Linked DNA regions of Oharaeibacter diazotrophicus. Each later gene encodes a partner of the first gene's protein in a complex. Links are inferred from orthologs where the notes say so. Each region holds a gene or a part of one and is shown in the gene's direction. Other genes may lie near its edges. The genes, in order: EDD54_RS14400 and dnaN.

Evidence for each region.
Region 2: the proteins of EDD54_RS14400 (region 1) and dnaN are in contact, whole or in part, in a cryo-EM structure (PDB 8GIZ), measured with the Escherichia coli proteins. The link is inferred for Oharaeibacter diazotrophicus from one-to-one orthologs.

What each region holds. Positions count from the first base shown.
Region 1 is NZ_SNXY01000008.1:449,800-457,214, reverse strand. Bases 1-2,861 are described here. They hold EDD54_RS14400 (DNA polymerase III subunit gamma/tau), read left to right. Parts: upstream 1-452; coding sequence 453-2,270; downstream 2,271-2,861. Other genes in these bases: recR (recombination mediator RecR), read left to right, coding at 2,656-2,861; EDD54_RS14395 (YbaB/EbfC family nucleoid-associated protein), read left to right, coding at 2,301-2,627; EDD54_RS14410 (extracellular solute-binding protein), read right to left, coding at 1-66. In the rest of the region: more of recR, read left to right, coding at 2,862-3,261; EDD54_RS14385 (Crp/Fnr family transcriptional regulator), read left to right, coding at 3,352-4,029; EDD54_RS14380 (sulfite exporter TauE/SafE family protein), read left to right, coding at 4,130-4,924; EDD54_RS14375 (cell surface protein), read left to right, coding at 5,069-6,223; EDD54_RS14370 (DUF6384 family protein), read left to right, coding at 6,216-7,160; EDD54_RS14365 (hypothetical protein), read left to right, coding at 7,171-7,415. UniProt on the Escherichia coli protein: Part of the beta sliding clamp loading complex, which hydrolyzes ATP to load the beta clamp onto primed DNA to form the DNA replication pre-initiation complex.
Region 2 is NZ_SNXY01000011.1:211,090-218,428, reverse strand. What follows is about bases 1,937-4,721. They hold dnaN (DNA polymerase III subunit beta), read left to right. Parts: upstream 1,937-2,662; coding sequence 2,663-3,781; downstream 3,782-4,721. Other genes in these bases: recF (DNA replication/repair protein RecF), read left to right, coding at 3,814-4,721; dnaA (chromosomal replication initiator protein DnaA), read left to right, coding at 1,937-2,290. Outside these bases: EDD54_RS21300 (rhodanese-like domain-containing protein), read left to right, coding at 197-637; more of dnaA, read left to right, coding at 785-1,936; more of recF, read left to right, coding at 4,722-4,929; EDD54_RS21280 (pilus assembly protein TadG-related protein), read right to left, coding at 4,976-6,223; EDD54_RS21275 (2-hydroxyacid dehydrogenase), read right to left, coding at 6,524-7,339. UniProt on the Escherichia coli protein: Confers DNA tethering and processivity to DNA polymerases and other proteins. Acts as a clamp, forming a ring around DNA (a reaction catalyzed by the clamp-loading complex) which diffuses in an ATP-independent manner freely and bidirectionally along dsDNA.

The sequences.
Region 1 (7,415 bases):
CGCCGCGAGCCCGACGACAATCCCGAATGCCCCGCCGATCCAGCGTCCCGCCGTCCTCGTGCCCACGTCGACCTCCGTGCCGTTGCTCCGCTGCGGAGCGTTCCATTCCCGCAGGCCGATTGCAAACGCGAATGCGTCGCGCCGGCGCCGGAAAGCCCGCTCCGCTCGTCATCTAGGGCGCCATCGCGCCGATCGCAGGGCGGGTCGCGGCGATCGGCGACGCGGCACTTGCTTTTTGTCGCCGGCCCGCCGATATGTGGCGCCGGGAGGTTGGCGGTGGACGTGCCACTCGCCGACCGGGTCAGGTCCGGAAGGAAGCAGCCCAGGTGAGCCGCGGCGCGGGTCATCAGTCGGCCTCCCACCTTTTCTCGACGATCCCCCGTCCGATGCTCCGGACCGACGCCGGCGGCGTCCGCCCGGGCCGCGGACGACGAGCCGCGGGGCGACTGCCAATGACGGACGAGACGCCCGGCGCCGAGCCGAAGCCCGCCGCCGGCGGCTACCGCGTGCTGGCGCGCAAGTACCGCCCGCAGAGCTTCGCCGACCTGATCGGCCACGGGCCGATGGTCCAGACCCTGCGCAACGCCTTCGAGACCGGCCGCGTCGCCCAGGCGTGGATGCTGACCGGCGTGCGCGGCGTCGGCAAGACCACCACCGCCCGCATCCTCGCCCGCGCCCTCAACTACGAGCTCCCCGGCCGCGCCGGCGGTCCGTCGGTCGACCTTTCCGAGGAGGGCGTGCACTGCCGCGCCATCATGGAGGGCCGGCACGTCGACGTCATCGAGATGGACGCGGCCTCGCACACCTCCGTCAACGACGTCCGCGAGGTCATCGAGGCGGCCCGCTACAAGCCGGTGTCGGCGCGCTACAAGGTCTACATCGTCGACGAGGTGCACATGCTCTCGGCGGCGGCGTTCAACGCGCTCCTGAAGACGCTCGAGGAGCCGCCCGAGCACGTCAAGTTCGTGTTCGCGACCACCGAGATCCGCAAGGTGCCGATCACGGTGCTGTCGCGCTGCCAGCGCTTCGACCTGCGCCGCATCGAGGCCTCCGTGCTGCAGGCCCATCTCGCCCGCGTCGCCGCGGCGGAGAAGGTCGAGGTCGCCCCCGAGGCGATCGCCCTCGTCGCCCGCGCCGCCGAAGGTTCGGTGCGCGACGGTCTCACCATCCTCGATCAGGCGATCGCCTACGGTGGCGACGACGGCGTCACGCCGGAGACGGTGCGCTCCATGCTCGGCCTCGCCGACCGCGAACGGGTGATCGACCTGTTCGAGGCGGTGATGAAGGGCGACGTCGCCGCGGCGCTGCGCGAACTCTCCGAGCAATACGACGTCGGCGCCGATCCGGCGGTGGTGCTGAGCGATCTCGCCGCCTTCGTCCACCTCGTCACCCGCATCCGCCACGTTCCCTCCAGCGCCGACGACCCGGCGCTGACCGAGGCCGAGCGCGTGCGCGGCCGCGCCTTCGCCGAAGGCCTGTCGGTGCGCGTGCTGTCGCGGGCCTGGCAGATCCTCCTCAAGGGCCTCGCCGAGGTGCAGACCGCCCCGCGGCCGCTGCCGGCCGCCGAGATGGTGCTGGTCCGCCTAGCCTACGCCGCCGACCTGCCGACCCCCGACGAGGCGATCCGGCAGCTGCGCGACGGTCTCGGCGCGCCGCAGCCCGGTCCCGGGCCCTCCGCCGGCGGTGGGGGCAGTGGCGGGGGTGGTGCGCAGGCGCAGGGCCGCGTCCTGCCGACGCTCGCCGCCTCGTCGCCGCGGCCGACGGCGCGCGCGCTGCCAGCTCGTGAGCCGGCCGCCCTCGTGGTCGCCTCCTTCGAGGACGCGATCCGCCTCGCCGAGCGCAACCGCGACGTCGGCCTCAAGTTCGCGCTGGAGCGCCACGTCCGCCTCGTCCGTTTCGAGGACGGCCGCATCGAGTTCAACCCGGTGCCGGGCGCCAACCCCGGCCTCGCCGGCGAGATCGGCCGCAAGCTGTCGCTGTGGACGAACCGGCGCTGGATCGTCGCGGTGTCCGGCGAGACCGGCGCGCCGACGGTCGCCGAGACGCGCGAGGCGACCAGGAGCCGCCTCGTCGACGACGCCCGCGCCGATCCGACCGTCGCCGCGATCCTCGCGCGCTTTCCCGGCGCCGAGATCGTCGACGTCCAGTTCCCCGACGCCGCGGGCGGCACCGGAGCCGCCGACGGCGGCTTCGACGACCTCGGCGACGCACCGCTGCCCGACCTCGACGGCTACGAGCTCGTCGAAGAGTTCGGCGACTTCGACGACTGATCCTTCCCCCGACGAGAGCGAGAGACGGCCATGTTCGGCGACCTCGGCAAGATGATGAAGCAGGCCCAGCAGCTCCAGGCCAAGATGGCCGAGGCGCAGGAGGCCATCCAGGCGATCGAGGCCACCGGCGCCGCCGGCGGCGGCCTCGTCACGGTGACCCTCTCCGGCAAGGGCGACCTGCGCACGGTGCGCGTCGACCCCTCGCTCGCCAAGGCGGACGAGGTCGAGATCCTCGAGGATCTCCTGGTCGCCGCCCACGCCGACGCCAAGCAGAAGCTCGACGCCGCCATCGCCGAGAAGATGTCGGCGGTCACCGGCGGCCTGCAGCTGCCGCCCGGCCTGAAGCTGCCGTTCTGACGATCGCCCCGCAGCCGGCGCACCCGCCATGCCCCGCAAGATCACCGGGCCCGAGATCGAGCGCCTGATCCAGCTCCTGGCGCGCCTGCCCGGCCTCGGTCCGCGGTCGGCGCGGCGGGCGACGCTGCAGCTCGTCAAGAAGCGCGAGCAACTGCTGGTGCCGCTCACCGAGGCGCTCGCCCGGGTGCGCGACACCGTCAAGATCTGCTCCTGTTGCGGCAACGTCGACACCGCCGATCCCTGCGCCGTCTGCACCGACCCGACTCGCGACCCCTCGGTGATCGTGGTGGTCGAGGACGTCTCGGACCTCTGGGCGCTCGAGCGCTCCGGCGCGGTCTCGGCGCGCTACCACGTGCTCGGCGGCGTGTTGTCGCCGCTCGACGGCGTCGGCCCCGACGACCTCTCGATCGCCGGTCTGGTCGACCGTGCCGCCGACCCGGCCGTGCGGGAGGTGATCCTGGCGGTCAACGCCACCGTCGACGGCCAGACCACCGCCCACTACGTCACCGACCGCCTCCGCGACCTGCCGGTCAAGGTCTCGCGGCTCGCCCACGGCGTGCCGGTCGGCGGCGAGCTCGACTATCTCGACGAGGGCACCCTCGCCGCCGCGATCCGGGCCCGCACGCCGTTCTGACGGCGGCGGGGTCGCCAGCGGGCGGTCGAGGGCGTAACCTCGGGCTCGACCACTGGAAACCCCTCCGCCGAACCCCTCGGACCCGCGCCGATGAACCGCTCCGTCCGCCTCGCCGCCGTGCCGCTGTTCGCCGGCGTCCCCGACGACGTCCTCGCCCGCTGGGAGGCCGCCTCCGCCCTGGTCTCGCACCCGGCCGGGCGCTGGATCGTCGCCCACGGCGAGGACGGCACCGACGTCTACGCCCTCGTTTCCGGCACCGCCCGGGCGATGACCTTCGGCGCCGACCGCGAGGTCATCCTCGCGGACCTTCGCGCCGGGGCGATCTTCGGCGAGATGTCGGCGATCGACGGCCGGCCGCGCTCGGCCAGCGTGATCGCGGTGTCCGACGTCGAATTGATGAAGATCCCCGCCGCGGTGTTCCTCGCCGCCGTCCACGAATCGCCCGCGGTCTGCGACCGGGTGCTGGCGCTGCTGGTCGGGCGCGTCCGTGCCCTCGACGAGCGCGTCCACGAATTCGCCAACTATTCGGTCGGCGACCGCGTCCGCGCCGAACTGCTGCGGTTGTCCCGTCCGCTGCCGGGCAGCCGCGGCGAGGCGCTTGTCGAACCGGTCACCCATGCGGAGATCGCCGCCCGCATCGGCACCCACCGCGAGGCGGTGACCCGCGAGTTGCGTGCCGTCGAGAAGGCTGGTCTCCTGGTCAAGCGCTCGGGCCGGCTCGTCATCGCCGACGTCCCCGGCCTCGCCGAGAGCCTGCGCCGCGCCTGAGCATGGACTTGCGATCGCGGGCTTGATCTTCGGCGCGAAAGCCTGTTGAAGGGTCGGGAGCCGCGTTTCGGCGGTATTTCGTTCCGCGGAAGGCCGCCGCTTGGATTTTTCGTCCTTCGATCCGCTCTATGCCGTTTCGGGTCTCGCCGTCGGCGCCCTGGTCGGGCTCACCGGTGTCGGTGGCGGCTCGCTGATGACCCCGCTGCTGGTGCTGCTGTTCGGCGTCCATCCGGCCACCGCGGTCGGCACCGACCTGCTCTACGCCGCGGTGACCAAGTCGGCCGGCACGCTCGTCCACGGCGTCAACCGCACCATCGACTGGCGCATCGTCGGCCGTCTCGCCGCCGGCAGCGTCCCGGCGGCGATCCTGACGCTCTGGGCCCTGTCCGGCATCGACACCAAGGCACTCGGGATTGCCAAGACGATCTCGACCGTGCTCGGCTACGCGCTTCTCCTGACCGCCACGATCCTCTTGTTCCGCACCCGCCTCGCGGCCTGGCTGCAGAGCCGGCGGGCCGGCCGGACGCTGCCGCCGAGGGTGGTCTCGCTCGCCACCGTGTTGTTCGGTGCCGCGCTCGGACTCCTGGTCACGATCTCCTCGGTCGGTGCCGGCGCCATCGGCGTCACCGTGCTGCTGATGCTCTACCCGATGCTGCCGACGGCGCGCATCGTCGGCTCCGACATCGTCCACGCCGTGCCGCTGACGCTGGTCGCCGGCCTCGGCTACTGGTGGATCGGCTCGGTCGACGTCGCCATGCTGGTCTCGCTGCTCGCCGGCTCGATTCCCGGCGTCGTCGCCGGCAGCACGCTGTCGCCGCGCGTGCCCGACGGCATCCTCCGTCCGCTGCTCGCCTCGGTCCTGCTGCTGGTCGGCGTCAAGCTCGTCCTCGCCTGAACGGGGCGTTCGACCGTCGAGGCGCGTTGCACCGTCACGAAGGCGGATTACATAGTGGATCGCCGGCCCCGGCGGCCCACCGCCCGCGCGCCGGCCCGCGAGACGAGGGAGGTGGCCGTGGCCGACGTGACCGTGAAGACGCCGATGCAGTATCTCGACCGGGCGATGGGCTCGCTGCGCGACCTCGGCCTGCTGCCGGCGGCCCGCCCCGACGAGGCGCCGGTGATCGGCCTGCTCGAGCGCATCACCGAACTCGACCCCGATCGCGTCGCGGTGATCGCCCGCACCCTGACCCAGATGGGCGTCTTCAACGAGGTGGTCCGCGCCGAGATCTCCGAGATGTCGGTCGGCGAACGCTACGAGACCATCACCCGCGCCTTCGATTCGATCCGCGACGACGCCAAGCGGATGGTCGACCAGATCGCCGACGGCAAGCTCGACGCCTTCGAGCGCGCCACCAACGCCTGGATGAAGATTGCCCGCGGCGACGTCGCCACCCGCTTCGACACGATCCGCACGACCTATCTCGAGGTCGCCCGCGACACCAAGGCCAACATCGAGCGCGAGACGGTCATCCTCGAGGCCTATCGCGACTTCCGTGGCGCGCTGAAGCAGGCCGAGGTCGCGGCCCTCGAGGTGCTGAAGAGCGCCGAGGCCCGCCTCGACGCGGCCAAGGCCGGCCTGAAGACCGCCGCCGACGCCGTCGCCGGCTACGCCGGCACCGAGCCGGCCGAGCGCGCCAAGCTCGAACTCGTGCGCGACGAGCACGTCCGTGTCGTCCAGGCCGAGGAGGGGCGCTACCAGATCGCCAAGGACCTCGCCGACAACCTGACCGTGGGCTACAACACCTCCGAGGTGGTGATGGCCCGCCTGATGCAGACCACCAACGCCAAGGAGCGGGTCTACCAGCAGGCCGTCGCCTTCTTCTCCACCAACGATTCGGTGCTGACGGCGCTGAAGGCCTCGTTCACGGGCCTGTTCGGCCTGCACGAATCCACCGAGACGCTGAACCGGATGAAGGAGGGCGTCTCCAAGTCGATCGAGGTGCTCGCCGAGATCGGCGGCAAGGTCCAAGAGGAGGCGCTGAAGGCCGGCTACGGCCCGACCGTGCGCGCCGACGCGGTCAAGAAGCTGGTCGACAGCGTCGTCACCTTCCAGGAGCGCTCCGGCGAGATCGTCGCCGAGATGCGCAAGCTCGCCACCCAGAACTCCGAGGAGATCCGCGCCGCGGTCGAGGACGGCAAGCGCCGCATGGCCCGGCTCGCCGCCGAGGGCAACGCCCTGGTGATGAATGGCTGAGACCGCCCCGGCCGGCGCTCCGGCGCGCGTCGAGCTCGACGAGCTCATGCTGGCGATGGACGTGGTCGACACGCTCCGTCACCAGGAGGGGCTGGCGCTGAAGGAACTCGGCCAGGACGGGCGCGATGCCGCCCTGAAGGCGCGCCTGCGCGAGATCTACGCCGGGCAGGGCCTATCCGTCGACGACCGGGTGCTCGACGAGGGCATCCGGGCGCTGAAGGAGGCCCGCTTCGCCTACACGCCGCCGCCGCCGGGTCTTCCCCGGACGCTGGCGCGGCTCTGGGTCGCCCGCGCCCGGGTCGGCGTCGTCGCGGCGGTGCTGGTGGTGCTGGTCGCCGGCGGCGCCGGTTGGCTCGCCTACCAGGGCTCGGCCGCCGACCGCGCCGCCGAGGCCGCTCGCGTCGAGATCGCCGAGACGCTGCCGCGCGCCCTCGACGGCGCGCTCGCCACCGCCACCGCCGAAGCCCGTGACGCCGCGGCGAAGGCGGCCGCGGCGGCGCTCGCCGCCGACGGCCGGGCCGCGCTCGCCCGCGGCGACGCCGCCGCGGCGCGCGCCGCCGTCGCCGGCCTCGACGACCTCCGCGCCCGCCTCGTGCGGAGCTACGACCTCGTGATCGTGTCGCGCCCCGGCGAGCGCACCGGCGTCTTCCGCATTCCCGACGCCAACGAGGGCGCGCGCAACTACTATGTCGTCGTCGAGGCGGTCGACCCCGACGGCCGCCTCGTCGCCGTGCCGGTGACCAGCGAGGAGGACGGCAGACGCGCCACCGTCTCCAAGTTCGCCGTCCGCGTGCCGAAGGCGACCTACGACGCCGTCGCGCGCGACAAGGCCGACGACGGCATCGTCGAGGACCGCGTCCTCGGCGAGAAGCCGCGCGGCTCGCTGGCGACCGAATGGTCGAAACCGGTGCTCGACGGCGCCATCCTGTCGTGGTGAGGACCCGGCCATGATCTCCGCCTCCGAGGCCCTGTCGTCGCTTGAGCGCGCCGTCGCCGGCGTCCGCCGCGACGAGGACCGCCTGACCGCCATGCTGTCCTCCGCGACCGCCGAGGCCGAGCGCCTGCGCGCCGCCCAGGCCGAGGGTTACAAGGCGCTCGCCCGGCTCCGGCTCGACGAGATCGCCGGCGCTCCCGCGCTCGCCGCCCTCGACGCCGCCGAGCGGCGCGCCCTCGCCGCGTTGGAGCGCCGCCG
Region 2 (7,339 bases), on another replicon or contig:
AGTGCAGGGTCGAAGTCGTTCCAAGAAAAAATAAAGGAACGCCCAGTAAAGAGAGACCTACTCTTGCCGCCACGGAGCGCAGTCGACAGGGCCTATGTCGCCCGCCGACGTCGATCCGGCATCTAGTGAAGTTCGAGGTCCGGGGCGCCGCCACTTCTCATCGGGAGTGCGGCAGAGGGAAGGTTTGCGACGAGCCATGGCTGCTTACGCGGGCGATATCGACGTGACGGACGTCTGGCGCATCCTCGGCGACGAGCCCGGGGCCCTGCTGGTCGACGTGCGCACGGACATGGAGTGGCGGACCGTCGGCGTGCCGGATCTCACCGCGATCGGCCGCGCGCCGGTCTTTCTCGAGTGGCAGACCGCCCCGACCATGGCGGTCAACCCGGCCTTCCTCGAGATGCTGGACGCGGCGGTCGCCGCCCGTGGCCTCGACCGCGACGCCCCGGTCTATTTCCTGTGCCGCTCCGGCGCGCGCAGCCAGTCGGCCGCCATGGCGGCCACGGCCCACGGCTACGGCGCCGCCTACAACGTCGCCGGCGGCTTCGAGGGTCCGCCCGGGCCCGACGGACGGCGCGGCAGCGTCGACGGGTGGCAGGCCAAGGGCCTGCCCTGGACCCGCGACCCCGGCGCCTGACCACCACCATCGACAATTCAGGACAACACCCGTCGGCGCCCGCCCGGGCGCCGCTGAGGCGACGTTCCGCGTCGCCGTTCCCCGACATGAGCACGTGACACGGCCGACGCGGCGGCGGACCGGCCCGACAGGTTTCAGGAGGCACCCATGCTGGACGCGGACTTCGGCGACAAGGACAAGCCACGGCACCGCGATGCCTGGACCCGGGTTCTCGGCCGGCTCAAGGCCGAACTCGGCGAGGAGGTGTTCTCCTGCTGGTTCGCCAACATGAACCTCGAGGGCATCGACGGCGGCACCGTGGTTCTGTCGGTGCCGAGCCGGTTCCTGAAGTCCTGGATCGCGACCCACTACCGCGACAAGCTCACGAGCCTCTGGCAGAACGAGAACGAGTCCGTGCGCAAGATCGAGGTCGCCGTCCGCAGCGCCATCCGCGCCCGCGTCGAGACCCCGGCCCGCTTCGCCGCGCCCGCCGCCGGCCCGATCGCCTCGATCGCCCGCTCCACCATCCGCGTCGGCGCCGAGCCGCGCCGCGAGCCGGCCCGTCCCGCCGCCCCTGCGCCGGCCGCCGCCGCACCGGCCGAGGCCGCCGCCTCGCCCTTCGACGACATCTCCTCGCCGCTCGACCCGCGCTACACATTCGCGACCTTCGTCGAGGGCTCGGCCAACCGCTTCGCCCTCGCGGCCGCGCGCCAGATCGTCGACGGACCGGGCGCCGGCGGCGTCAAGTTCAACCCGCTCTACGTCCATTCCGCGGTCGGCCAGGGCAAGACCCACCTGCTGCAGGCGATCTGCCACGAGCTGAAGGCGGCCCGCCCCGGCGTGAAGGTGCTCTACCTCACCGCCGAGCACTTCATGTACCGCTTCGTCCACGCGCTGCAGACCCAGTCGGCGATCGCCTTCAAGGAGGCGCTGCGCACCATCGACCTCCTGATCATCGACGACATGCAGTTCCTGCACGGCAAGCAGATCCAGCAGGAATTCTGCCACACCGTGAATTCGCTGATCGACGGCGCCCGTCAGGTCGTCGTCGCCGCCGACCGCCCGCCGGTCGAACTCGAGACCCTCGACGAGCGGGTGCGCTCGCGCCTCGCCGGCGGCCTCCTGGTCGAGATCGGCGTGCCGGACCTCGCCCTGCGCCGCGCCATCGTCGAGCGTCGCATCGCCCTCGCCCGCGAGCAGGCGCCGGCCTTCGCCGTGCCGGACGACGTCGTCGACTTCATCGCCCGCAACGTCACCTCCTCGGGGCGCGACCTCGAAGGCGCGGTCACCCGCCTCGTCGGCCACAACCAGCTGACCGGGCTGTCGGTGACGCTCGCCCTCGCCGAGACCACGCTGAAGGACCTGATCCGCGTCGCCGACGGACGCCGCGTCAAGATCGAGGACATCCAGCGCGTCGTCGCCAAGCACTACAACGTCTCCAAGCAGGACCTCCTGTCCTCGCGGCGGACGCGCTCGATCGTCTGGCCGCGTCAGATCGCCATGTATCTCGCCAAGACCATGACGCCCCGCTCGCTGCCGGAGATCGGCCGCCGCTTCGGCGGGCGCGACCACACCACCGTCCTGCACGCCGTGCGCAAGGTCGAGGATCTCGTCGGTCACGACGAGGCGCTCGCCCAGGAGATCGACGTGCTGAAGCGCATGCTCGACGCCTGATCCGCGCCGCCGACGGGCGCCCGGCTTCCGGGTGCCGTCCACCGCCCGTCCACGACCTTGTCCACGACGCATCCCCGGTGGTTTCCACCGGGATGTCCACCGGCCGTTCCCGGGGACATGCCTCCCGCGCGCCTGTTGACATCCTGTCGAAAACCACGAGGTCTCCGGTGGATCGCCGTGTATGGACCGCGCCGTGCCGCTTCGTGGCGTCACGGTCTTGCGTTGTCGGCCGAACCCCGTAAAGTGCCTGTCCCTGCGGCCCTCGCGAGAGACCGCGGGGCCGCCCTGATCCGATCACGAGGGGCCGGCCTACCGTTCCGCGTATCCTCGCCTTCCCGGTCGGCCGTCCCTTCCCGCCCCACGGGATGACCCATGCGCGTGACGCTCGAGCGCTCCGAACTGTTGAAGTCGCTGACCCACGTCCACCGGGTCGTCGAGCGCCGCAACACCATCCCCATCCTGTCGAACGTGCTGGTGCGCACCGACGCCGGCGCGCTGAAGCTGAAGGCGACCGACCTCGACCTCGAGGCGCAGGAGACCGTCCCGGCCATGGTCGAGCGCCCCGGCGCCACCACCGTGCCGGCGCACATGTTCTACGACATCGTCCGCAAGCTGCCCGAGGGCTCGCAGGTCGGCCTCGAGACCTCGTCCGACGGCGCCACCCTCGCCATCACCTCCGGCCGCTCGCGCTTCTCGCTGCAGATGCTGCCGGAGAGCGACTTTCCCGACATCACCGTCGGCGAGCTCAGCCACCGCTTCACGCTGAAGGCGTCCTCCCTGAAGACGCTGATCGAGCGCACCCAGTTCGCGATCTCCAACGAGGAGATTCGCTACTACCTGAACGGCATCTTCCTGCACACGGTCGAGGGTCCCGGCGGGCGCCGCTTCCGCGCCGTCGCCACCGACGGCCACCGCCTCGCCCGCGCCGACGTGCCGGCGCCGGACGGGGCCGCGGGCATGCCGGGCATCATCGTGCCGCGCAAGACCGTCGGCGAGATCCAGCGCCTGCTCGAGAACCCCGACCTCGACGTCGGCGTCGAGCTGTCGGACGCCAAGATCCGCTTCACCGTCGGCGACGTCGTGCTGACCTCCAAGCTGATCGACGGCACCTTCCCGGACTACGGCCGCGTCATCCCGCAGGGCAACGACAAGGAGCTCCGGGCCGACCGCGCGGAGTTCGCCGAGGCGGTCGACCGCGTCTCCACCATCTCCTCCGAGCGCGGCCGCGCGGTGAAGCTCACGCTGACCGCCGGCAAGATGGTGCTCACCGTGGTCAACCCGGATTCCGGCTCGGCCACCGAGGAACTCGTGGTCGAATACGACGCCGAGCCGCTCGACATCGGCTTCAACGCCCGCTACCTGCTCGACATCACCGCCCAGCTCACCGGCGAGACCGCCGTGTTCCGCCTCGCCGACCCCGGCTCGCCGACCCTGATCCAGGACGTCGGCGACGGCGACACGCTCTACGTCCTGATGCCGATGCGGGTGTGACGGGCGCCGCCGCAGCTTCCACGGCCGCCGCCATGACCGACCCGGACCGGACGGCGCGGGTCTTCGTCACCGCGCTGGCACTGACCGACTTTCGCAGCCACGCCGCGCGTCGCTTCGTCTTCGGGCGGCGCTCGGTGGCGCTAGTCGGCGACAACGGCGCCGGCAAGACCAACGTGCTGGAGGCGCTGTCGCTGCTGTCGCCGGGCCGCGGCCTGCGCCGGGCCACCCTCGCCGAGATCGCCCGTATCGGCGGCGCCGGCGGTTTCTCGGTCTCGGCCGAGATCGAGGGCGCGCTCGGCCCCGTGCGGATCGGCACCGGCCTCGTGCCCGGCGAGGCCGGCCGGCAGGTCCGCATCGACGGCGAGCCGGCGCGATCGATGGACGCCCTCTCCGACCACGCCCGCGTGCTCTGGCTGACACCGGCGATGGACGGCCTGTTCACCGGCCCCGCCAGCGACCGCCGCCGCTTCCTCGACCGACTGGTGCTGGCGCTCGATCCCGCCCACGGCCGCCGGGTCGCCGCCTTCGAGCAGGCCCTCACGCGGCGCAACCGCCTGCTCGAGGACCACCGTACCGATCCCGCCTGGCTCGACGCCGTCGAGACCGAGACCGCCGCCCTCGGCGTCGCGGTCGCGGCGGCCCGGCGCGAGGCGGTCGGCTGCCTCGTCCGCCTGATCGACGCCGGCGGCGCCGACGACGCCTTCCCCGCCGCCCGCCTCGCCCTCGAGGGCGACGTGGAAGCCGCGCTCGAGGCCGCCTCCGCTTCCGACGTCGAGGACTGGTACCGCACCGACCTCGCCGCGGCGCGCTCGCGCGACCGTGCCGCCGGCCGCACCCTGACCGGGCCGCAGCGCGCCGACCTCCGGGTCCACCACGCCGCCAAGGCGATGCCGGCGGAGCTGTCCTCGACCGGCGAGCAGAAGGCGCTCTTGATCGCGCTGGTGCTGGCGCAGGCCCGCCTCGTCGCCGAGCAGACCGGAATCACCCCGATCCTGCTGCTCGACGAGGTCGCGGCTCATCTCGACCCCGGCCGCCGCGCGGCCCTGTTCGCCCGCCTCGACCGCGACGGCGGACAGAGCTTCATGACCGGCACCGACCCCGCCGCCTTCACCGCCCTCGGCGGCGACGCGGCGATCGTGGCTCTCTAGGCTCGGGACCGCGATCGACCGGCACGGACATGGCCGCGCGTCACCCTCACTGCAGCAGATGGACGCCCCCCGACCCGCCGGAGCCCGCGACGGCGCCGGTCGTGGTCATGCCCTTCGTGGTCGAGAGGTCGATCGCCCAGGTCATGCTGTTCAGGATCAGCGTGTTGAACACCATCGTCAGCTTGTCGGCCGCGACCTGCGACCCGCTGTTGAAGGTCACGTTCCGGCTCGGCAGCCACATCAGGCCGTCGAGGTCGTGGCCGAGGCTGTCGTCGAACACGAAGTTCGACTGGCCGAGGCCCGCCTTCTCGTAGAACAGGATGCCGGCGTAGGTGCCCGTCGTCGGCGCCTTCAGCGTCGCCTTGACGGCCGAATTGAACTGGATGACCGAGGAATCGTCGAAGTAGAACGTCACCCCGGACCCCGTCCACGTGCCGCCGTTGACGTTCATGCCGCCGCCCTTGATCACGTAGACGCCCGGCGCGAAGCTCACCGTCGGGGCACCGTTGAAATTGTACCAACCGCAATAGACCCCTGGCGTCAGGCTGGCCGTGCCGCCGTTCCAGTTGCCGCCGTTGTACTGGCAGGTCGTCGACGGCGGTGCCGGCAGGGTGCCCGCGAACGGGTCCGTCACCGTGGTGCAGGACTTCACCACGTTCGGATGCGTGCCGCCGTTGTCGATCACGGCGGCGCCGGCGATGCAGATCCGCTTGGTCGACAGCGTGGTCGAGGCGTTGAAGATCACCGCCGGCGAGGCGGCCGAGGCGACGTGCACCTCGCAGTTCGGCGCGGTCACGTTGGCGCCCGAGTTCACGGTCAACGCCTGCGCGGCCGTGCTCTTCAGGAGCACGCACACCCGGCTGCCGGTCGTGACGAGCTTGGCCCGCGACGACACCGAGATCGTGATCGACGCCACCTGGAAGAGCCCCATGAACGCCGTCGGCACGGACTGCGACGCCGTTCCCGTCACCGTCCCGTCGGTCGCCTTGGCGAAATCGCTGGCGATGCCGCCCGCCTCGGCCGGCGCGTACTGGACCAGCAGCGCGTTCGTCGCCGACGCCGACCATGCCGTCGACGTGTCCTTCGCGCCGGCGATGACCGCGCCGTCGACCGCCGCCTGCAGTTTCGTCCGCGCCATCGCCGCGCGCCCGTAATCGATTGCAGAACCGGACGCGGCGGCGACGAGCCCGAGGCACAACGCGAAGGCCAGGATCACGTTGCCGTCGGGACGGCCGTGCCGGAGGCGGACGACGGCGGCACGCACGGCGCTGAGAACGGCGGAAAGAGCGGACATCGTCGCGGATCCCGGGAATCGATCCATCGACCCTCGCGGTGGCCGCCTTGCAAATCCGTGAATGTGATCGCCGACTCGCCGCCCCCGCGGTGCGTCGCGTGTCGGTCGGATCGCGGCATCCTTGACGAAGGATGAAGCGCGTCGCGCTCTTCGGCCGCGGCTCGACGTGGAGGCCCCACCGGCGCGCCCGGCCGAGCCAGCGGTCCCGGTCGCCCGGGACCCGTCCCGAAAGGGCCGCCGCGCGCTCCGCCGGTCAACCGGTGCGACGGCGCGGCGAACCCCGCTCTCGCGGGAGCCGTCTCACAGCATCGACGGCAGGACGCGGTCCGGCGGCCGGTGGCCGTCCATGAAGGTCTTGATGTTGATGATGACCTTCTCGCCCATGTCGACTCGGCCCTCGATGGTGGCCGAGCCCATGTGCGGCAGCAGGACGACGTTCGGCGCCTTGGCGAGCTTCGGGTTGACCGCCGGCTCGTGCTCGAACACGTCGAGCCCGGCGCCGGCGAGGTCACCGGCCTCCAGCATGCGGGCGAGCGCGTTCTCGTCGACCACCTCGCCGCGCGCGGTGTTGACGAGATAGGCGTCCTTCTTCATCAGCTTCAGCCGGCGCGCCGACAGGAGGTGGTAGGTGCCCGGCGTATGCGGGCAGTGCACCGAGATGACGTCCATGCGGGCGAGCATCTGGTCGAGGCTCTCCCACCACGTCGCCTCCAGCCGCTCCTCGACCTCGGCGCCGAGCCGGCGGCGGTTGTGGTAGTGGATCGACATGCCGAAGGCGAGCGCGCGCCGCGCCACCGCCTGGCCGATCCGGCCCATGCCGATGATGCCGAGGCGCTTGCCGGAGATGCGGTGGCCGAGCATCCAGGTCGGCGACCAGCCGTGCCACTCGCCCTTCTCGATCACCGCGATGCCCTCGGCGAGCCGGCGCGGCACCGACAGGATCAGCGCCATCGTCATGTCGGCGGTGTCCTCGGTGAGGACGCCGGGCGTGTTGGTGACGGTGATGCCGCGCGCCGTCGCGGTGTCGACGTCGATGTTGTCGACGCCGTTGCCGAAGTTGGCGACGAGGCGCAGGTTGGGACCGGCCTGCGACAGCACGCCGGCGTCGATCCGGTC